Regions from separate parts of the Sutcliffiella sp. NC1 genome, predicted to be linked through region 4. Evidence: riboswitches for the same ligand, from Rfam matches in the RefSeq annotation. Region 4 holds a riboswitch; each other region holds the start of a gene.

Region 1 (5,984 bases), 610 kb from region 4:
GGTGGATATAATAGGTCATGCGAAAAAGCCACCATCGTTAACGAACTCTCGATATTTTTTAATGCTTTTTCTATCCCATGTCTCTTAAATCCAATATCAAAAGAATCCATCGCTTGCAACAAACACAAATAACTATTTGCATCAAAACGTTTTACAAATTTTTCTCCTTGATATTTCAAATAGGAATCTATTTGATATTGGGATGCGTTCTTTTTTTCACGTTGGAAACGGTTGTTAAATAAACGTTGCGAACGATACGTAACAAGCCCTACCATTCTTGCTACTTCTAAACCTTTTATCGATTGTTCCTCATAAAAACCGTTGTTCCAAGCTGGATCATTTTGAATAGCGTGTCTTCCAATCGTATTGAATGCAATACCATAATCGGATAAGGTAGGGGTAACTGCCATCGGTATTAAATGTTTTGCAAAATGGGGATAAAGTATCCCCCATTCTAAAACTTGCATGCCACCCAATGAACCACCAATAATTGATAGCACTTCTGTTACTCCTATTTTTTCTAACGCTCTTTTGTGACTATGAACGATATCTCGAATGGTTATAGTAGGAAAATCCCCCCTATATTTTTTTCCTGTTTCAGGATTTATAGAAGTAGGACCAGTTGAGCCCGAGCAGCCTCCGAGCACATTCATCGTAATAACATTATATTTGTTCGTATCGATATAACGTGAAGGTCCGATAAGATCTCTCCACCAGCCAGGGGACACCGATGTCCCGACTGTTAAGTGGTTTCCTGTTAAAGCATGACAAACTATTATACTATCGCCATAAAGGTTCCCTACTCTTTCATAAGCGACTTCCACATCTTTTAAATGGACACCACTCTCCAATTCAAAGTCACCAATACAAACCTTTCCGACTTCGTATAAATTATTTGTTTGAAGCATCTCCAGCAATTGCCCCTTTCACAGTAAATCCAGTAGCTGAATAAAAGGCTTGATCTAAATCATTTTTTAAATCTTCAACGGATTCTATGCCAACCGATAAACGTATTAAATCTTCTGTAACTCCTGTTTTCTGTAAATCTTCAGAAGATACTTGCTGATGTGTAGTTGAAGCTGGATGTATAATGAGCGATTTAGCATCCCCGACATTCGCTAGGTGAGACCATAATTTTACACTATCAATGACTTTTCTACCTGCTTCTCTTCCACCCTTAATTCCAAATACAATAATTGATCCGTACGTATTGTTTAAATATTTCTTTGCTAAATGGTTTGATGAATGGTTTTCTAAACCTGGGAAAGTGACCCAATCAACAGCAGGATGTTGTTGTAAAAATGCAACTATTTCTTTCGCATTTTCATTATGCCTTTCCATACGTAAATGTAATGTTTCTAACCCTTGTAATAGAAGGAAAGCACTTTGTGGGCTTAAACATGCACCGATATCCCTTAATAGTTGAACACGTAGCTTTACAGCATAAGCTAATGGACCGAACGTCTCGGCAAATCGAAGACCGTGATAACTTTCATCTTTTTCTATAAAACCAGGGTATTTCGGTTGATCCCAATTAAAAGTTCCACCATCTACAACGACCCCACCGATTGTTGTACCATGACCTCCTATCCATTTTGTTGCAGAATGTACAACGATATCAGCTCCCCATTTAAGCGGTTGACATACATACGGTGCAAACGTATTATCAACAATTAATGGAACATTGTTTTCATGCGCAACGTTTGCAATCTCTTCAATTTTCAACACGTTTAAACTTGGATTGCCGATTGTTTCTGCAAAAACAGCTTTTGTGTTAGGGGTAATTGCTTCTCTAACTTTTTCTGGGTTTGTTGTATCTACAAAATGTACCTTGATTCCATATTTCGGTAGTGTGTTTGCGAATAAATTATATGTTCCACCGTACAGGTTTTCAGCAGCAATTATTTCATCACCAGCTTGAGCTATGTTTAATATGGAAAAGGTAATAGCAGCCATCCCAGAGCTTAACGCAACTGCCGCAACCCCACCTTCTAATAGCGCTATTCTTTGTTCAAAAACATCAACTGTTGGATTCGTAATTCTACTATAAATGTTTCCGAACTCTTTAAGTCCGAATAAGTTTTGTGCTTGTTCTGTACTCTCAAATACATATGAAGTTGTTTGATAAATCGGAACTGCTCGTGAACCTGTTGTAGGATCTACTTGTTGACCACCGTGTAATAAAACTGTTTCTAACTTATACTCTTGATTATTTGACATGTTACATTCCTCCAAAATTAATATTTTTTAAGTTTACTTTTTTTCTTGAATATCTATTGACTAGCCTACAATATCTACAAAAATAAAAACCTCTTCATAAGAAGAGGTTCATTTTCCCTCCTCTTATCTTCCAGACAAAAAGTGTCTGCAGGATTTAGCACCTTTCAAGTTTTTGAAGGTTGCTGGACGTCATCGGGCCTGACCCCTCGGTCACTCTTGATAAGAGTTTATAAAGTTGTAAATATTTTACGTTATGATGTCGTACAATAATATATTCCTAGTTGTCGCCACCTCCAAAAATTAAAAATCCTTTCTAAAAGATTAGAAAGGATTAATATGCAGTCCTCTCCTTATCTTTCAAACAATAATGTTTGCAGAATTTAGCACCTTTCAAATCGTTTGAAGGTTGCCGGGCTTCTTCGGGTCTGTTCCCTCCACCACTCTTAATAAGAAGTTTCATTTATTATTATGTTGTTAAATAAAATAATAACAATTTTAAATATTTTCTGTCAATAGTTTTTGTAATCTTTTTTAAAAACATACTTTTAATCTATGATTAGTATGTTCATTCTTCTGGTAATATTAAGTTTATTCCGCCGATTTTAGGGTAGAATTCACCTATAGAACCCATACCTCCAGAGTAATATTGATCTCCATCTTGATTACTAAACTGGAAGAATGGTTGTATATATACTATTTTCCCTTTTAGCTCATCAATATTTTTGGAGGATAATGGAATATATAGGAGCATTTCTCTTTCCGTCAATGTTAATGGTAAATTAAGAGGTTCACCATTAAATTCATCAAGTTCATTCGAGTATAATTCAAAATCATCATCAAATGTGTACATCATATTATTTATATCATTTTCTGTCATACCTGGTAGCCAAAACAGTATGCGTTCTAATACGTCTCCCTTTGGGCCATCTAATCTAAATATATAACCTGTTCCATTAAAACCTAGTAGGCCATTCATAACCCATCTATTATGACTAACTTGATCTTCATTACCTATTAACGTAAATTGGTACGTTTTATCCATTGAGAAAGTTTCTTCCATCCCGTTAACCTGTAATTGTAATGAATTCAGCATGTAGTTTTCATCAAAACTATCCTTTATCGAGGTCATTGTCCTTTCCCCAATTGTAACTTTAGATTCACCGTTTATCATCATTTCTACTTCTGAGTGAATGTTCCTTTTATACCACGGTAAATCCTCATCCACTTGTAAAATGTATTCCCCTTCCATTTTTGAGAAAACATTACCTTTGTCATCTCTAAAAATTAATTTATCAATAGTAGGCGTTTTTTGCCATGGATGAGCTTTTACCCACACAACAGGTAGTGAAAATGACGCAATTGGTATGTTCTCTTCCACTGTTAACACGATAGAGCCACCACTATTTAAAGGATATATTCCACTTGAAACATTTGATTGAGTACTCCACCAAACGATTGAAATAGTAAAACAAATAATCGTAAATAGGAAAACAATCAATATCCTTTTTAACATTGTGTTTCCCCCTTTCCTTATGTCATAATATTCAAACGTTTTAGGGTGGAAAAGGTTTCATTTTTTTTAATATAAAAAGCAAACTAATAATAGTTGAAACTTTTTTACCTAATATACCGTATATTAAGTAATCTTTAAAAAGGCTTGGCAACTACTTCTTAACCATTCAAATGGCCTTAGTATGTTAAAATATAAAAGAAATTGCACTTGAAAGGGTGTGGGTGGATGGATATTTATATTGCATCAACAATTATAGTGGCACTATCACTACTATATTATGGTTATGATAAGAAAAAAAGTTATGAATTAAAAGAAAAAGAATTAGAGCTTGAACATAAAAAATTGGAACTTGAAATTATGAAGCTCAATAAAGATGTGCAAACAAATAACGACGAAAGAAAAGATACACAAGTTTGATTGAATTCAAATTGTGTCTCTTTTTTTTGTCGTTACATCGCTAAACTATGAATATTAAAGCCTACCTACAAAAGTAACATCTTCTACTCTACGCCCATCTGCACCGCCACTTATGATTGTTTGAACATCTTGTATAACTTCTTGTAAAGAAACCGATTGTCCTTTTACTTTCGTATGCTCTTCCGCTACGAAAAAAGGTTGCGTTAAATATGCTTCAAGTTTTTCCCCTCTTTCGTACGTTTCTTTCTCTGAAATCGGGATTGCTTGATTTCCTCTTACTTGAACTAGCGCACGTAATTCACGATAACGACGTAATAATTTTTTTGCACGTTGTTGAACTGATAAGTGATTTTGATCAATATATGCTCCTTCTAATATAGACGAAGTAGAATAAATTGGATTTACGGCAGGGAATTTAAATCTTGCAGCTAAGTCCGCATCAAAGTGCCAAACAGTTTCTAACGGACCATATGGCATTTCTTCATCCATTACTTCTCCTTTTAGATCCAGAAGAATTGTCGTAACGTTTGAAATTCCTTCTTGCTCTAATCTCTCTTGTAACTCGAATGTCTCTCCAGTTAGTACATGCTCTCTATCGGTAGCAAAAAGAATATGATTGTTACTATTTGAACTATTTACTATTACTTCATGCGTTTCATTAATTGAATTTGATAGTATATCTACTAATGGATACAAATCTTGGAGCTCTGGATAAATGCCTTCTGGTTTTTGAAGTATTGTACGATATCCATTCTGTTTAAGATTATGAAACAACTCTGCAAGAACAACTAGTTGGCCCATTCCTGGACGAGCTACTAATCCGACCGTTCCTCCTTTCACTATAGGAGCAAATAAATCCACAACTTTAATACCCGTTTCCAACATTTCGATAGAATCTTCTCTAATTATTAGTTCGTCTAAACTACATTTCGCTAAAGATGCTAACGCAACAATTGTTCTAACTTCTGCTCTTCCAACTGGAATTTTTCCTGTACATAAATTAGAAACGGTAGCTGGTCGCAAGCCTACTGCTCGGGCAGCACTTGTTAAATTGGGAACCCTCTTTCTTAATAATGGGACATTAAGTTTTAAATTTTCCATCTTTTCTCCACTCCTTTTTTAATTTTAAGAAAAGTCTTGTTGTTACTTTAAATAGTAATTTATTTTACTATCTAAAGTCAACACATTATATGCGTAAACGTAATAAAAATTACCTCTTAAAGTAATTATTTTATAGTTTTATATTTACTCATAAAACACATGAGTTAATTATTTTACATATTTTCACATATATCAGACATAATAATAAAAAAGGAAAGGAAGAAACTAATGAGAAAATTTATATTTTTATTAAGTTTTGTCGTACTTGTCGTTAGTTTTGCTCCACTCTCTAATGTTCAAGCTCATTTCAACGGAGAAGGCTGGATAAACAAAGATGTAAAATTAACAGATTCTCAGAAAGAGGAGCTCGGGGCACTACATAAAAATGTGTTAATAGAGAAGAAAAACATCATTAACAAGTACGTTGAGTACGGTATAATACCACCTGATAAAGGGGATAAAATAATAGCAAAAATGGAAAAGCGTTATAAAAAAATGGAGGAAAATGAATTTATTCCTCAATGGGATAAGTATAAAAAGCATAAAAAGCACAATGAATAATATTAATTACATTTTTTAAAATAAAAAAACACTTGAGATCCTTTTCTCAAGTGTTTTACTTATTGAACGAGCGAGTGTTTAAACGCATATATGACTGCTTGTGTACGATCTTGGACATCTAACTTAGCTAAAATATTACTAACATGCACCTTAACCGTTTTAAGTGCAATAA
Region 2 (5,984 bases), 490 kb from region 4:
GGCTGAGATGAAACTAATACGATCATGATAAAAAACGAAAAATTGCAGAATTAGCGGAGGAAATATACGTAGACTCCTGCGGGAGGTAAGGCATAGGTGAGACCCCGTAGTGCTTTAGCACGAGGAGGCTCACCAGCCGCCCGCGTAAAGCGAAGTATATTTCCGGAGCGGGTTATTTCCACTCTACAATTTTCTGTTCGTTTATTTATTAGATCAAAATAGTAATGTCCCGACCTCTCTTTGTTGAGTAAAAATGGAGATAACAATATATTTCTTTTTTGGACAAGTTTTTAAAAGCCAATAGACTGCATATAATTTACTAATATAAAAATAGTTGCATTAATACAACATAAGGGGTGTTTTTAATGCGTAAACGGAAAAAATTAGTTTTTTATACGGAAGTTTTAAGTAAATTACATGTAATTGATAAAGAACAAAAACAACAAATATTGTATAGGCTTGGTAAAAAATGTTGAAAAAAACCATCTAATTAGATGGTTTTCTAATTAGTGGAGGTTTTGAAAGATGCAATTAAATAAAATGGTTAACTTTTATAAGGTGTTAGGGGATAAAACGCGAATTAAACTGCTCATCCTTTTAGCCGCGGAGGAACCTTTATCAGGCCAACAATTAGCGGAGAAGCTTGGTGTTACACCTCCAACGATATCTCACCATATGAATAAGCTAAAAGAAGTTAGTGCAATAAAAGAGAAGCGAGAGAAAAATACGATTTATTATTATTTAAATGAAAAAGATTTAAAGTTTTTTAATGAATCTATTTTAAAAGTAATGGATCGAGCGAAAAAGGGGATGGATGTAATGGGAAAACAAAAAGAAGATATTATTAAAAATTTTTTATTGCCTGATGGCAGATTAAAAACAATTCCTGCTCAACGAAAGAAAAGATTAATGATTTTTGAGCATATGTTAGAAGGAGTAACACTAGGGAAGAAATATACAGAACAAGAGATTAATGAGTATATTAAAAAATATCATGAAGACTACGCTACAATAAGACGCGAATTTATTAACAATCACTATATGTATAGAGAAAACGGTATTTATGAGCTAAATCCAAAAGAAATGTGGGCTAAGATAGAATAAGGGAATCAAGCTTTTAAGAATAATAAGAGACGTTTGGTAAATCACCAAACGTCTAAACTTTACTGAAATAACTTAACTATTTCTTCTTTTAAATCTCCTAGTATAACTCCTTTTTCCGTAATAATTGCTGTAATATATTCATTCGGTGTTACATCAAAGGCTGGATTAAAAACAGAAACTCCGTCTGGAGCAACTTTCACGCCAGCAATTGTCGTAACCTCTGTTTCACTTCGTTCCTCAATTGGAATTTCAGCTCCAGTTTTTAATGATATATCGAAAGTTGATAAAGGTGCAGCGACGTAAAAAGGAATGTTGAAATGTTTCGCTAAAATGGCCAAACCTAATGTACCGATTTTATTAGCTGTATCTCCGTTTGCAGTTATACGGTCGGCACCAACGATAATAGCAGAAACTTGCTTAGCTATAATCGTATGGGCAGCCATATTATCGGTTATTAACGTCACATCCACACCAGCTTGTTGTAACTCCCATGTTGTTAATCTAGCACCTTGTAAAACTGGTCTAGTTTCACATGCAAAAACAGAAAGTGGAAAATCCTTTTCTTTTGCAAGGTAAAAGGGAGCTAAAGCAGTTCCGTATCGAGCCGTTGCGATAGAACCAGCATTACAAATGGTCATAACTTTATCGCCTTTTTGAAGTAAAGAGAGGGCGTTATCGCCAATTTGGTGGCAAACCGCTTCATCTTCCACTTGAATTTGTATCGCTTCGTGAACTATATTGGTTTTTGCTTCGTTTACAGATTTGCTATCATGTAAAACATTTGTTAATCTTTCTAACGCCCAAAATAGGTTCACGGCTGTCGGGCGAGAACTCGCTAAATAAGCTATATCTTTAATGAAAAGATCTTTAAATTCATCCATAGACTCTACATTATATTGTTTAGTGGAAAGGGCTAACCCATATGCCGCTGCAATCCCAATCGCAGGCGCACCTCTAACTTTTAACGTAACGATTGCATCCCATACATCTTCAATCGTCTTTAATTGTACATAAACAGTTTCGTTCGGTAGCTTCTGCTGGTCTAATAGTTTTATATACGTATCTTTCCATTCGACAGAAATGGGAATGTTTCTTACAGTTGTCATTATATCTACTCCTTATTGTTGTACATGTTGTAAGCTAACTTGGATGAAATCTTCAACAGAGTGAATATTGGCTCTATTCAAAATAAAATATTTGCCAAGTTGCAGAGCTTTTGTTTTCGCTTTTAATCGTGTTTCTATGGAAGGGATGTTATCTAAATCGGCTACGTGAGCAAGGCCAATGGTACGACGAATTAATTCACAACCGGCATATCCAATTGTGTCTTCCAATATTGATTGAAAAACGTAGGACAAATATCCTTCAGTTTTCGTAAAATATTCAACACTGTCTAAAGTCCATTGTTTTGTAAATTCAGTCGTAAAAACGTCCCAAGTCTTATTTATATGATCAAATAATACACCTTGCTTTTGTGGCTCTCTACTAAGGGCATTTACGATAAGGTTAGCAAAAAATTGACCAACATCGAACCCAATAGGACCGAAAAAAGCAAACTCTGGATCAATCACTTTCGTTTCATTATTACTAGCAAAAATACTACCTGTGTGAAGATCCCCGTGTAGTAGAGCTTCACCATTTGTTAAAAATGAATATTTCAACTTTGCTACTTCAAGTTTAAGAGAAGAATCGTTCCAAATCTCGGATACGACAGGTAATAATTCACGCTCGAAATTATTCGTTTCACTATCATAAAATGGATCTGTAAACACTAAATCCTCTGTAATTTTACATAGTTCTGGGTTAGCGAATTGTTGCTGTAAAAGTTTTTTCTTTTGTTGATTTAAGCCGAAATCAGAAGTGTAAAATAGCGTTTTGGCTAAAAACTGTCCGATATGCTCTGATAGTAAAGGATAGTCTTCACCATTCATTAGGCCTTTTCTACTTATCGTTAAATGCGAAAGATCTTCCATAACAGTAATCGCTAAATGTTCATCCGTATAATAAACTGTTGGAACGAGCGAAGGAACGTGTTTGGCAGCTTCTTTTAATGAGTTACTTTCAATTTGAGCACGCTTTAAAGTAAGTGGCCAACTTTCCCCTACGACTTTTGCATAAGGCAATGCCTGCTTTATAATTACACCTTTGTTATTTTCGTCTGTAAGGTGGAAGACTAAGTTTAAGTTGCCGTCACCTATTTCTTTACAGTTTATGCTAGTGCTATTTTCAAAGAAATGTAGTTTAATTGCTAGTTCGATTGCAGTAGTTTCTGTTAATGGTTCGTACGTTTTAGTTAATGTTGTCATTGTTTAACCCTCCATAAAAAGTGTGTAGGAGGCTTTCGTTAAAAAAATAACAAAAGCCTCTTTCCATATTGAAAGAGGCTTGAAGGTTCGATTCTTCGCACCTCTTATCTGCCAGAAAGTAATTTCTGCTGGATTTAGCACCGTGCCTTACGAAGCAAAAGCTTCGGCGTTCTATTAGAACGCCTTGTCTCACGACAATATTACGGTCGGTTGCTGGGTTTCATCGGGCCAATTCCCTCCACCTGCTCTTGATAAGAGATTCGTAGTAGTTAATACTACGTTCGTATGTATTTTTGTAAAATATCACTTGGTGAGAATCATAACTTGTAAAAGTAATAATTGTCAAGAAAATTTTTAAAAATAATGAAGTGTTTGTTATTTTCTTTGCTCTTCAAAGATGAATTTAGCACATTAGCCCCACTCAGACGGTTTAAAATAATAAATGTTACTGTTATCGGAGCGAGAATGCTAATTTACATCAGATTTTAAGCGCAAATTGTCAACTTTCAAAAGTAAAAGACGGTTCTCTAAGCAAGATGGATGAACTTTTTTACGTGCAATTTAGAAAGTGTGCATGACGACTGATTTTACTTAACAGCACTCGGAAATTACTTAACAACAATTCGAAATTACTTAACAGCACTCGGAAATTACTTAACAACAATTCGAAATTACATAACAGCACTCGGAAATTACTTAACAACAATTCGAAATTACTTAACAGCACTCGGAAATTACTTAACAACAATTCGAAATTACTTAACAGCACTCGAAAATTACTTAGCAACTACCCGAAATTACTTAACAGCAATGAGAAATTACATACAACTGTTCGAATATTTAACAGCAACCGAAAATTACTTGACAACTGCCCGAATTTATTTTTCTACTAGGTAAAATCGTTTGTATGTCTTGAACTTTTTCAATATTCCTGTTATTATAAAGTTATTATTTTTGTTCGTGAAAATAATGTGGAAAGTCAGAAATAATAGCAATTTCGTCTGGAAGTGTTTTGTGAACGAGCAAGAATAGTAATAAATTTTTACGTGGGTTAACCCGCAAGGAGGAACAAAAAATGTTACAAGGTAAAGTAAAATGGTTTAACGCAGAAAAAGGTTTCGGTTTCATCGAAGTTGAAGGTCAAGACGACGTATTCGTTCACTTCTCTGCTATCCAAGGCGAAGGTTTCAAATCTTTAGAAGAAGGTCAAGAAGTTACTTTCGAAATCGTTGAAGGTGCTCGTGGACCTCAAGCTGCTAACGTTCAAAAATAATAATGCTAGCCAAATAATAAAAGGACTCCAATTTTGGAGTCCTTTTTAAGTTAATAAATATGTAACATAATAGGAACCATAAAGAATATAAACAGGAGGATTTTTCCACCGTGTTAGTAAAAGCAGTGGAAGGGGAGGGAACGCTCAACATACTCTCGTGAAAATCAAATGACTGAACGCGAAGAGAAACGAACTAACATACTACTAGCCTATTTTCAGAATTGCCCCAAAGGTTTTTTAAAAATGTATACTATAAAAATAAAAAAGCATTGCAACAATAACGCTACAATGCTTTTAACATAGTATTAATAATAACTAGGTTTCCGATCTTCGAATATCGGTATTTGCTTCCGAACCTTCTCCACTTTTTCTAAATCAATGTCACTAACAACGATTGCTTCGTCTTCCAAACCTTCCGCTAAAACTTCCCCCCATGGGTCGATAATCATTGAATGGCCAGCAAATACGTTATTAGGGTCCTTCCCAACACGGTTAGCTGCAACTACATAGCATTGATTTTCAATAGCTCTAGCAATTAATAAAGCTCTCCAATGCTCGAGCCGTGATAATGGCCATTCCGCAACGACGAAAACCACTTTTGCGCCTCCCGTTGTATGGGTACGAATCCACTCAGGAAAGCGAATATCGTAACAAATAACTCCAGCGCAAGTTTCCCCATCTAGTTGAAATAATCCATCATTTTTTCCTGGTTGTAAGTATAGATGCTCATACATTAACTGAAACAAATGTAGCTTACTATATTCACCTACAATATCGCCTTCGTCGTTTACAGTGTACATGGTGTTATATGTACCTTTAGATGTATTTTTAGCAACGGAACCACCGACAATATGAACATTATGTTTTTTTGCTAACATTTGAAGTGTTTTTTTAGTAGTGTCACCGTTATTGTCACCAATTTCGTCTAACCGGGTTAAATCGTACCCTGTCGTCCATAACTCTGGTAATACGATAATTTTAGGGCTATATTTCTGTACAGTTTCCATAATCAATTTTTCTACTTTTTTAACATTTTCTTGCGGTGAACCGAACGTTATATCAAACTGAATACAAGCTACTTTCCATGACATATAAAAGTCCCCCTTTATTAGCCTTCGTCGTTTTCTGCTACCTGCATCTAATTTACAATTTATTATTCATTGTGTATAGCCCATTACAGAAAATTTCAAAAAACTCTTTACATTTTGCTTTTAACATTATATGATTTGTCACTAGTATTTCAACATTTTTTTAAGAAGGTGTACAAATGAAAAACTTTAAACAATCAAAATTGTTACAAA
Region 3 (5,984 bases), 2.1 Mb from region 4:
ATGAAGCCACAATATAACCGATTCCTTCTTTTTCAAATATACTTGCTTGTGGTTCAAATAATTGTACGAAGTCACCAGTTCCAGATGCAAAAGCATTAGGTATATTTCCGAAATCTATATTTTGAATTAAGTTTAAGTCGCTATGAGGATTGATACCATGCTGTTTTAATACGAATTCACCGACCATTTGTGGCATGCCGCCGACACGTTGGCCTAAAAATGTAGTATCTTTCAAGTCATCCCAGCTGAAATTATCCAGTTTTTCACGAGAAACTAAAAAAGTTCCATCTGTTTGTGTTAATTGTGCAAAATTTATAACAGGGTCTGTTGCACCTTGTGCATAAACATAAATAGAAGTTTCAGAGCCTACTAATGCAATATCAGCTCCATTGCTAAGTAAAGCTGTCATCGTTTTGTCCCCGCCCCATGCAGTTGTTAATTGTACATCCAAGCCTTCTTCTTCAAAAAAGCCTTTTTCAATCGCAACATATTGGGGAGCATAAAAAATGGAGCGAGTTACTTCGGCAACGCGAACGGTTTGACCATTTGAATTTCCGCATGCAACAATAGAAAATAATAAAACAAACCCAATTATGGAAGCACTTATTATCTTTACATATCTTTTCATCTTACTTCTAACCTCCTCTTTGAAGTGTTTTATATAAACTGGACAGGCCAACAACATATACGGGGGAATGAATATAGTTGCTGGAATGTCCAGGAATAGTTAAACTAATCACTAAATGAATAGGAAAGTTCAACTACTAATTACAATATTCATGTAGGAAAAAATGTGTGAATGCCTAAGGAGATGAAAAACGTGAATAGTGATGGAAAAATTATTGATAAAAAACGGTTTCCTTCTCCAAGTTCAAAGATAGATGTATATACAATCACTTATATGAGTGGTGGTTTAAAGGTGAAGGGTCTATTGGCCGAACCTAAAGAGGCTGGAAAGTATGACGGTTTCCTTTACTTGCGTGGGGGAATAAAAAATGTTGGACAAGTTAGGGTAGCAAGAATTGTTCAGTTTGCGTCTGAAGGTTTTGTTGTGATGGCACCATTCTATCGTGGGAACCAAGGTGGAGAGGGAAACGAAGACTTCGCAGGAGATGATCGCCAAGATGCATTTGCGGCTTATCAATTACTTGAGCGATACGAAAAGGTTCAAGCAGATCGCATCCATGTGTTTGGATTTTCAAGAGGAGGTGTAATGGCTTTATTAACAGCCATTCATTTTCCTACTGTTCTGTCAGTTGTATGCTGGGGCGGTGTCTCGGATATGCATTTAACATATGAGGAGCGAGTAGATTTACGTAGAATGTTAAAGAGAGTAGTTGGTGGAACTCCTAATAAAGTACCAGAGCGATATGATTGGCGAACGCCACTATATGAAGTAGAAAAGATTAAAAGTCCTGTACTATTAATTCATGGTGCTAAGGATGAGAATGTGTCAATTGAACATTCCATTCGTCTTGAGAAGCGTTTGAAAGAATTAGAGAAAAGAGTGGAAAGTTGGTATTTTTATGAATTTACTCATTATTTTCCGCCAGAGCAAAACCGAAGAACAGTGAGAAGATTAACGGAGTGGATGAAGAATCAATAGCAGTACCTTGTTACATAGAAAAAGCACGACTGTATGGTATAGACTATCATACAGTCGTGCTTTTTAATTAAACTGTTGGACCACCAAGAGCTAAAATGTTATTTGGAACATGTTGGAATTTTGTGAAATTTTGTTTGAACTTCTCTGCTAGTTCACGTGCTTTTTTATCATATTCTGCTTCACTAGTCCATGTTTTCTTAGGTTGTAATACTTCGTCAGGAACACCAGTTACATGTAAAGGTACGTTTACTCCGAAATATGGATCAGGTTGAAATTCTGCATTTGTTAATTCACCTTCAAGAGCTGCTTGCACCATGGAACGAGTATAGGAAAGTTTCATTCTATTACCTACACCATACTCTCCACCGGTCCACCCTGTATTAACTAAAAATACTTGAACGTTGTGTTCGTCAATTTTCTTTCCTAACATTTCTGCATAAGTTGTTGCAGGTAGTGGTAAGAAAGGTGATCCGAAGCATGTAGAGAACGTTGCCTGTGGTGAAGTGATGCCACGTTCTGTTCCAGCAAGTTTACTTGTGTAACCGCTTAAAAAATGGAACATAGCTTGTTCTTTTGATAATTTGCTAATAGGAGGTAGTACCCCAGTTGCATCAGCTGTTAAAAATATAATAGTTGTTGGATGCCCAGCAACGCTTGGATCAACAATGTTATTCATTGCTTGTAATGGATATGCTGCACGAGTGTTTTCTGTTAGTGACGAATCATCGTAATCAGGAATTCTACTGTTTTCATTTAATACTACATTTTCTAATACAGATCCGAAGCGGATGCTATCAAAAATTTGTGGTTCTTTTTCTTGAGAAAGTCCGATACATTTTGCATAACAACCACCTTCAATGTTGAATACACCAGTGTTGGACCAACCATGTTCGTCGTCACCAATTAATTTACGATTTGGATCGGCAGAAAGGGTCGTTTTACCAGTTCCTGATAACCCGAAAAACAACGCCACATCTCCTTCACGACCTACGTTAGCAGAGCAGTGCATCGGCAAAATACCGTTTTCAGGTAATAAGTAGTTCATAATCGAGAAAATTGATTTTTTCATTTCGCCAGCATATTCTGTACCGCCTATTAAAATAATTCTCTTTTTAAACGATACTAAAATGAATGCTTCAGAGTTTGTTTTATCAATTGAAGGATCAGCCTTAAACGTTGGTGCCGAAATAATCGAAAATCCAGCTTCATGTGTTGCTACTTCTTCTTCTGTTGGACGAATAAATAATTGGTGTGCAAAAAGGTTGTGCCATGCAAATTCATTGATAACTTGAATTGGTAAGCGATACTTCTCGTCTGCACCTGCAAAACCTTTAAAAATAAAAATTTCATCTTTGTTTTCTAAGTAATGAACAACCTTATTATATAATGCATCAAATACATCTTCAGAAATAGGTTGATTTACTTTTCCCCAGTCTACTTTATCTTTACTGATTTCGTCTTGGACGATAAATTTATCTTTCGGTGATCTACCTGTGTATTTTCCAGTAGTTGCAAGCACTGCACCTGTTGCAGATAAAGTTCCTTCTTTTCTTTCTAAAACTTTTTCTACCAATTGTGGGACAGATAATTGTACATTTGCATTGCTTCCATATAATAATGTAGATAGTCCGTTATCGATACCAACCGTTTTCATCTTTAAACTCTCCTTCAGAAAAGTGTATTGTTTATGTTAATAATTAAAAGTATAACACATTAACATCAATAGTCCATACTAATTGTGATATTTTATGTAAAGATTACAATGGAAGTTCATAAAATACACTTTTTTCTCAAATTTGGTATAGATAGCGTCATATTGATGAACTCTAACATTGTAGTAGTTGATAAAGCTAGTGGAAGATTACTTCATAGTATATATTCACTATATTATAAAAATACAAGTATTTCTCTTTTTTTCTTTAGGAAAAATGTCGGTTTTTGTTGACATAGATAGTTTCACTACGATAATATAAATCACTGAACGGATACTCTTATCCCGAGATGGTGGAGGGACAGGCCCGATGAAACCCAGCAACCTGCTCATTTAACTGCAATACATACTGGGCATATTTAATGAAGTGAGAAAAGGTGCTAACCTGAAGCAAAGTATTATATGCTTTGCGTGATAAGAGTGAAAGGCGATAAATCTTCAACCTTTCCTCAAAAAAAGGAAAGGTTTTTTATATTTTGACACAAGATAAGGGAGAGCGTTATATATTAACATTGGAGCTTATCTTAAAGTTTTATTGGGAAAGTGGAGATCCGTATCATGATGGTGATATACACCGATAATTATAAAGGAGGAACTTTATAAAATGACAAAACAACGTCGTTTATTTACTTCTGAGTCCGTTACTGAGGGACACCCGGACAAAATTTGTGATCAAATTTCTGATTCTATCCTGGATGCTATTTTGGCAAATGACCCTAATGCCCGCGTAGCTTGTGAAACATCTGTTACTACAGGTCTTGTATTAGTTGCTGGTGAAATTACAACATCTACATATGTAGATATTCCTAAAATTGTTCGTGAAACTATTCAAGGTATCGGATATACGCGTGCGAAATACGGATTTGATGCGGAAACGTGTGCAGTATTAACTTCAATAGATGAGCAATCTGCTGATATCGCGATGGGGGTAGACCAAGCGTTAGAGGCACGTGAAGGACAAATGACAGATGCGGAAATCGAGGCTATTGGAGCTGGAGACCAAGGTTTAATGTTTGGTTTTGCTTGTAATGAAACGAAAGAATTAATGCCATTACCAATATCTCTTGCTCACAAATTAGCTCGTCGTCTAACTGAAGTAAGAAAAGAAGAAATCTTACCATACTTACGTCCAGACGGTAAAACACAGGTAACAGTGGAGTATGATGAGAACGACAAACCTGTTCGTATTGATACGATTGTTATTTCAACACAACATCACCCAGAAATTACGTTAGAGCAAATTCAACGCAATATTAAAGAGTACGTTATTAATCCAGTTGTTCCAGCTGAATTAATTGACGAAAACACTAAATATTTCATCAACCCAACAGGTCGTTTCGTAATTGGTGGACCTCAAGGGGATGCTGGTTTAACTGGTAGAAAAATTATTGTTGATACGTACGGTGGTTATGCACGTCATGGTGGAGGAGCTTTCTCTGGTAAGGATGCTACTAAAGTAGACCGCTCTGGTGCTTATGCTGCTCGTTACGTTGCGAAAAACATCGTTGCTGCAGAACTTGCTGACAAATGTGAAGTGCAACTAGCATATGCAATTGGTGTTGCTCAACCAGTTTCTATCGCAGTTGATACTTTCGGAACTGGAAAAGTATCAGAAGAGAAATTAGTAGAACTTGTACGTGCTAATTTTGACTTACGTCCAGCAGGTATTATTAAAATGCTTGACTTACGTCGCCCGATTTACAAACAAACAGCTGCTTACGGCCACTTCGGACGTAACGACCTTGACCTTCCTTGGGAGCGTACAGATAAAGCTACTGCATTAAAAGAACAAGCAAACGCTTAATAGATGTAACCAAAAAACTGCAGAGATTCCTTTGCAGTTTTTTGGTGTAAAATTGAAAGGATTTTTATTTTCAAAACTAACAACATAGTGAAGAAGAATACGGAAGGCATACACCGGAGAGATTCATGGACGATAGCGAAGTGAAACTGTAACATGGTAGAATACTATAGCACCTTCGCTTTTGTATGTTTATTTTTTCTAACACTTAACAAATCATAGCCTATAGCGTTATAATATATTTGCTATAAAACTTCTGCTTATAGACTTATGTTGAAAGTGAGTGTTTTTGATGGGCCGTAAATGGAACAACATTAAAGAAAAAAAGGCTGCAAAAGATGCAAATACGAGCCGAATATATGCGAAATTCGGTCGTGAAATTTATGTAGTAGCAAAACAGGGAGAGCCTGACCCAGAACTAAATCAAGCATTACGCTTTGTTTTAGAAAAGGCAAAAACATATAATGTTCCGAGAGCAATTATTGACCGTGCCATTGAAAAAGCAAAAGGTGGCGGAGAAGAAACTTACGATAAACTTCGTTACGAAGGATTTGGTCCGAATGGTTCAATGGTTATAGTAGATGCATTAACGAACAATGTGAATAGAACAGCTTCGGAAGTTCGTGCTGCTTTTGGTAAAAATGGTGGTAACATGGGTGTAAGTGGTTCTGTCGCTTACATGTTCGATTCGACTGCGGTTATTGGTGTAGAAGGGAAGTCTGCTGACGAGGTATTAGAGTTATTAATGGAAGCAGATCTTGATGCACGTGATATATTAGAGGAAGAAGATACGGTCATCGTTTATGCAGAGCCAGACCAATTTCATGCTGTTCAAGAGGCGTTTAAAAATGCAGGGGTTACAGAAT
Region 4 (5,984 bases):
ATAGCAAGTTGCTGCTTAGCTACTACCCCTTCTACCGGGTATCGCCGACCATTGATAACGATTAGCTCATGAAAATTGTCTGGAAGTAAATGAAGCGACAAAAAAATTAGTCACACATACTATGACATTTCTATTTTTTTAGATATAATTACTTTCGTACTATTTAATAAAGGTGGTCACCATGACAAAGTGCCTAGACGGTGTATATTCTATTATTCTATACGAATTAACTAAACTAGTTGATGAGTATTATCGTTGCCCTGACCCTTGCATTAGGAATGAAATATATAAAGATATTCTTCTTTTAAGTGAAGCTGTTAACCAAGACTATTAGTTTTGGTTTTCTTTTTTGCTTGGCGTTTTAATTTTACATACTATTAATCTACTTCACTTTTTCATAGATAAATGTTGATTTATATGCCAACATACTTCCATGCCCTATCATTCACTCTAGTAAATGCATACTCTATCTTATGAAAATAAGGGAGGTTAAAAAATATGCAAGAAAATATCATCAATACTATTAGACAGTCTTTACTAGATAGTCTTTCTACTCTCACTCCTGGACATTATATTACGATCGTGGATGAAGAAGGCAGAACAAGGACATCTAGAGCTAGTGAAGAGATTTTACACCCAGGAGAAATTGGTGTTGTGTTTTGCTTACCTATTATAGGAGCGCCAACGAGAAGATTACCCGACGTCAATTTAGGACGAAACCAATACGTTAGGGCTTTTTGTGGATTAACGACAATTGATGTATTCTGTAGTCAAAGAATAAGTGGTCCTCCGACACGAACGGTTTCGATGAGAACAGGGGAGTTTTTCGTTATTACTTGTGAACGGTAAATAAGATTATACAAAAAACAGGAGGCTAGCATTCGCCTCCTGTTTTTTTAGACATGTAATCTAAATTACTCCGCTAACCACCAGTTTTTTATGTTATAAAAACCGTTACTTGGGTGAAACTCAAATCCTCCTAAGTTAATTGGTAGTGCATAATGTACGTTTGGATAGTATAAAAATGTATACGGTTGGTCTTCCGAGATTTGTTGGTATAGTTCGTGTAAAACTTCCAATCTTTTTTCATCATCTAAGATTTTTACGTTTTCCTCTAGTAATTGATCAACCTCTGGATTACTGTGTTGTGTATAGTTCAACCCTTGTTCTCTATGTTTGGAGTGGAAGTAATCCGTTTGATCTGGGTCTACCCCTAAACTCCATCCATTAATACATGCATCGTACTCATGTGCCATGTTTGCACTTACAAATGCGCTCCACTCGAGCACTTTAATGTTCACTTCAATACCAACTTCTTTTAATTGTTCTTGCGCAATTACCGCGATTTGTTCACGGGCTTTATTACCTTGGTTCACATTTAGTGTGAATTCGAATTTCTCTCCATCTTTATCAAGAATGCCATCTCCATCTGTATCTTCCCAACCCGCTTCCGCCAACAGAGCTTTAGCTGCTTCTAGGTCGTAATCAAATACAGGTACATCTTCCGTGTAAGACCAACTAACTGGACTTGCTGTAGAATTCGCTAGCTGACCATCACCTTCTAACACACTTTCAACAATTACTTCTCTATTCAAAGCGTGGGTTAATGCTTGACGAACTTTTTTATCTTGAAATAACGGATTTTTTTGATTCCAGCCGATATACGTATACGACAATCCAAGGCCAGATTGCAACTGAATGAGTCCTTGCGCTTCTAAATCTTGTGCAAGCATAAGGTCTTCTGATTGAACAGCAATGTGATGAATATCTCCTGTTTGCAGTTGAACCATTAACGAGTTCGCATCTGGAACAATTTTGTAAACGATAGAATCAAAATTAGGGCGACCGTCGTAATAGTCTTCATTTGCTTCTACTTTTATGTACTCTCCATCTTTCCATTCAACAAACGTGAATGGACCAGTTCCAATCGGCTCTTTCGTGTTAAATGGATGTTCCGCCAAATCGCCAATCGGCACATCTTCTAAAATATGTTTCGGTAAAATGTGATAACTCATCGTTGACAAAAATGGTGCATATTTTTCTGTTAGTGTAATTTGTACTGTATACGGATCAACAGCCTGTATGTCCTTAATTTGTTCAAAGTCAGATGCACGCGCACCTGCGTAATCGTCATGTAGTGGAATGCTATATGTAAATACAACATCTTCTGCGGTTAATTCTTCACCGTCATGAAATTTCACCCCTTCTTTCAAGTGAAAGGTCCAAGTTAAGCCATCTTCCGAAACATCCCAGTCCTCTGCTAAGTCTCCTTCAAACTCTAAACTAGTATTTGTTTTTACTAATCCGTTAAAAAGAAAACCCTGAATAGCACTACTTGTTGTATCAACGGAATATAAGGAATTAAAAATAGTAGGTGAACCGGTGCTTCCGATAATGAAGTCTCCACCATTAACAGGGTCCCCACTCACATTTTGGGTACCCTCATTTACTGTTCCAGTGGCACATCCAGTTAAAAATAAACTCATCGTAACTACTAAACTAGCAATACTTAAAATAATTTTTTTTGTATTCATGTAAAAATCCTCCTTCTGTTCTCCTCATTAAGATGATTTCAAAAAATAAGTTTAACGAATCCCCTCCTCTTAATAAGTAAAACGATATGTTTACTTGGTTTATTAGTAACAGACACCTACTTTTTTACCGATCTTCTTCCAAACAAAAAGCCCCTTTTCTAAGCAATAGAAAAGAGGCACATTTATGTAAAAGTCCGTACCTCTTATCTCTCAGAAAAATAGTATCTTTCTGTTGGAATTAGCACCGTGTCACAATGGAAAATCCTAGGCTACTAACATAATTGTTAGTTGCCCCATCTCACAATGGTATTACGACCGGTTGCCGGGCTTCATCGGGCCAAATCCCTCTGCCTGCTCTCGATAAGAGTGTCATATTAAGTTGCTTTATTATATTAATACAATAAAAACAAAAATTCAACCTATTATTATAAAATTAGGAAAAAAGAAACAGTTTGGGACAGAGGGACAGGTCCCTCGTCCACACATTTTTTGGAATTTAAGTAAGAATATATGCAAATCATCTTTCTTGCTTCATGATGTATAATCTCTAAATGAGTGCAAACAATAGTATTTACCACTTCAAGAATGAAAAGACTGAACTGTACCATAAGTACGAACTCAGTCTTTATATCGATTAATTTGCAGGTATTAAAACCGTATCAATGACATGTATAACACCGTTCGAAGCCTGAATATCCGGTTTCACAATGTTGGCATTATTTACACGTGCTGGATTAAGAGAGAAAGTTACTTCTTTAGTAGCAAGTGTTTTTGCCTTCATTCCTTCTTTTAAATCACGTGACATGACTTTACCAGGTACTACATGGTATTGAAGAATTGTTGCTAGGTCTTCTCTTTCTAATAATTGCTCAGGTGTTACGTTTAATTCTTTTAGCAGTTTTTCAAAAGCCGCATCAGTCGGTGCGAAAACGGTAAAAGGACCATCACCTTTTAGCGCGTTCACTAATCCAGCCTTTTCTAAAGCTGCTGCTAATGTTTTAAACTCACCTGCTTCTAATGCTGTATCAACAATGTCTTTCGTAGGTGCAGGATTCTCAGCTCCTAATGCACTAGTAGATAAGGACATTACCATTAATACAACTAATAAACCCATAATCAACTTCACTTTCTTCATATTTCTTACCTCCTTTTTATTTACATCTACTATCCGTTACGCTTTTATGATGCGTCACACCCCATGTATGTATTCTCCAATGTATAGTATTTTGATTAGTCGTTATTTTTATCCAAAGAAATTTCCTATTACAATTGGACAGGATCGTCAAGCACACACTTTTAGTAATGCTACAAATATATGCGTGCACGCAAATCCATCTCAAAAACGTTGTACTCTTTATCAAATATATTTTTTCCTAATAACTAATTGTTGTTATAATTAACTTAAACAATATAGTTTAGGAGATGCCATTTATGAAGCCCCGAGTTACTGTAATTACTTTAGGTGTAGATAATTTAGAAAAATCTTTGGTTTTCTATCGTGATGGTCTTGGCCTTCCCACAAATGGCATAGTCGGTGAAGAATTTGAAAATGGCGCAGTTGCTTTTTTTGAGTTACAACCTGGATTAAAACTTGCCATTTGGAATCGAAAAGATATTGCTCATGAAGCAAAAGTTACCTTATCTGCACCAAGCACTACCGAATTTACTTTAGGTCACAATGTTAATAGTAAAGCCGAAGTTGACGATATAATGGAACAAGCAAAACAGGCAGGAGCAACTATAACTGATCCCGCACACGACACTTTCTGGGGTGGATATTCTGGTCACTTTCAAGACCCAGATGGTCACTTATGGGAAGTAGTTTGGAATCCTCAATGGGATACAATTGAGTAACCTTAAGACCATTAAGAACAAAAGGAGAAATATTATGGAGAAAGTTAAAGCAATCGTTTTGTTTAGTAGGCAAGATAAACCACGTAAGGTGTTTAAGACTATGGCAGAAGCACAAAGGTACTGTGTAGAAAATATGATATGTAATCAAGGTTGGGTTACACGTAGCTTAGAAACAGGGCAGAGGTTTTATGAAGCACAGAATGGTGGTTACACAATTAGCCACAACGGTTATGAGGGGCACGGAATGTATGTGAGATGGGCTAAAGTGAAACCCGAAGTGTTGGAAAGAAGAAATAGGTAAATCTGCAATTTTTACAGAAAAATATTAGTATTTGCTAAAGGAGGTTCCCTCTTGAATATTTTAGTTTTAGGTGCAACAGGACGAGTTGGAAGTCTAATAGTTACATATGCTCTTCAAGACAATCATCGTGTTACTGTAATAGTTCGCACCCCCGAAAAAATACAAATAAACAATGATAATTTAACGATCATTCAAGGGAATGTGTTAAATAAAGATGATATCGTCCGGGTAATGCATGGAATTGATGTAGTTATTAGTGCACTAAATACGGATGGCAACGACACTCTATCTGAAAGCATGCCACTAATTATCGAGGCAATGGAAAACGAGAGTATTAAACGAATGATAACGGTTGGAACTGCAGGTATTCTTCAAAGTAGAACTACCCCTAATACTCTTCGTTATCTATCAAGTGAATCAAAGCGTAAGTCAACCCGTGCAGCAGAAGAACATCATAAAGTTTACGATATCCTTAAAGAGTCAACACTCGACTGGACCATTGTTTGTCCTACGTATTTACCGAACGGAGAAAAAATAGGTAAATATCGTGTAGAACGTAATTATTTACCGGAGAACGGGGCTGAAATTTCTGAACCGGATACAGCTGAATTTACATATAACCAGATTGAATCAAGCGATTATATTAAATCTCGTGTAGGTATCGCCTACTAATGTATGATTGACTGAACAGGAAACTCGTATACACAAATAGCGGAAACACACCATATAAAGCGAGTTTCCGCTATTATTTAACCACATCCACCACGTTGTTGAACCTTAAACTCTATCTTTCATTAAGAACTTTAAGTAAGAACGAGTTCATACTTCGATTCATTTTAATAAATTCAATAAAGTTAAATCCCTCTGTAAAAATAATTACTTCGATTTTCTTTCCGTTTTTGTCTTCAATATAAAGAGCTTGGTTTAAAACAAATGCAGTTGAACCACCTTTCGCTCCGAAGTGTGCATACTTTTCTCGGTTGGAAGTATGTAGCTCCATTGGCCACTCCATTATTTCACGGAGAATGCCTTCTCCTCCTGGAAGAGTTGCCTTATCATTAGAAATCGCTTCCATTACCTTTCCATAGTCTTCTACTGTCGCGTTTGGTAATCGGTTAGACCATATTTTTTGTAGCTCCATTGGGATGGAAACAGTACCATCGAAAAATGCTGCCTCCCCCTTCTTCAATACGTTATGAATCTCCCAAGCAAGCTCTCTGTATTCTTCTAGCGTTATAGATTGAAGCATTTCCTCTAATTGTTGATTGCTCAAACCTCCACCATGCTGATCATTT

Evidence for each region. A riboswitch is a leader RNA that binds a small molecule or an ion and turns the genes downstream of it on or off. The one in region 4 is predicted to bind S-adenosylmethionine.
Region 1: linked by a shared signal. The riboswitch ahead of O1A01_RS12365 (O-acetylhomoserine aminocarboxypropyltransferase/cysteine synthase family protein) and the one ahead of O1A01_RS09020 (peptide-binding protein) in region 4 are both predicted to bind S-adenosylmethionine.
Region 2: linked by a shared signal. The riboswitch ahead of mtnK (S-methyl-5-thioribose kinase) and the one ahead of O1A01_RS09020 (peptide-binding protein) in region 4 are both predicted to bind S-adenosylmethionine.
Region 3: linked by a shared signal. The riboswitch ahead of metK (methionine adenosyltransferase) and the one ahead of O1A01_RS09020 (peptide-binding protein) in region 4 are both predicted to bind S-adenosylmethionine.

Annotation. Positions count from the first base shown of each region.
Region 1 covers NZ_CP115153.1:2,370,410-2,376,393, reverse strand. Annotated here, with positions in the region: gene metX (homoserine O-acetyltransferase MetX) at 1-908, opposite strand, end outside; gene O1A01_RS12365 (O-acetylhomoserine aminocarboxypropyltransferase/cysteine synthase family protein) at 892-2,220, opposite strand; SAM riboswitch class I at 2,341-2,446, opposite strand; SAM riboswitch class I at 2,568-2,673, opposite strand; gene O1A01_RS12360 (hypothetical protein) at 2,786-3,733, opposite strand; gene O1A01_RS12355 (hypothetical protein) at 3,959-4,150, shown strand; gene O1A01_RS12350 (ATP synthase beta subunit C-terminal domain-containing protein) at 4,205-5,251, opposite strand; gene O1A01_RS12345 (YckD family protein) at 5,480-5,812, shown strand; gene O1A01_RS12340 (response regulator transcription factor) at 5,872-5,984, opposite strand, start outside.
Region 2 covers NZ_CP115153.1:2,249,643-2,255,626, forward strand. Annotated here, with positions in the region: gene O1A01_RS11725 (DUF2087 domain-containing protein) at 526-1,104, shown strand; gene mtnA (S-methyl-5-thioribose-1-phosphate isomerase) at 1,164-2,210, opposite strand; gene mtnK (S-methyl-5-thioribose kinase) at 2,223-3,410, opposite strand; SAM riboswitch class I at 3,512-3,668, opposite strand; gene cspD (cold-shock protein CspD) at 4,486-4,683, shown strand; gene O1A01_RS11745 (carbon-nitrogen family hydrolase) at 4,989-5,774, opposite strand; gene O1A01_RS11750 (pyridoxal phosphate-dependent aminotransferase) at 5,951-5,984, shown strand, end outside.
Region 3 covers NZ_CP115153.1:3,892,227-3,898,210, reverse strand. Annotated here, with positions in the region: gene O1A01_RS20245 (ABC transporter substrate-binding protein) at 1-628, opposite strand, end outside; gene O1A01_RS20240 (alpha/beta hydrolase family protein) at 812-1,606, shown strand; gene pckA (phosphoenolpyruvate carboxykinase (ATP)) at 1,674-3,260, opposite strand; SAM riboswitch class I at 3,595-3,738, shown strand; gene metK (methionine adenosyltransferase) at 3,922-5,121, shown strand; gene O1A01_RS20225 (YebC/PmpR family DNA-binding transcriptional regulator) at 5,411-5,984, shown strand, end outside.
Region 4 covers NZ_CP115153.1:1,755,699-1,761,682, reverse strand. Annotated here, with positions in the region: gene O1A01_RS09030 (hypothetical protein) at 182-334, shown strand; gene O1A01_RS09025 (hypothetical protein) at 499-849, shown strand; gene O1A01_RS09020 (peptide-binding protein) at 915-2,534, opposite strand; SAM riboswitch class I at 2,735-2,901, opposite strand; gene O1A01_RS09015 (fasciclin domain-containing protein) at 3,169-3,669, opposite strand; gene O1A01_RS09010 (VOC family protein) at 3,966-4,388, shown strand; gene O1A01_RS09005 (hypothetical protein) at 4,423-4,689, shown strand; gene O1A01_RS09000 (NAD(P)-dependent oxidoreductase) at 4,741-5,361, shown strand; gene O1A01_RS08995 (serine hydrolase) at 5,474-5,984, opposite strand, start outside.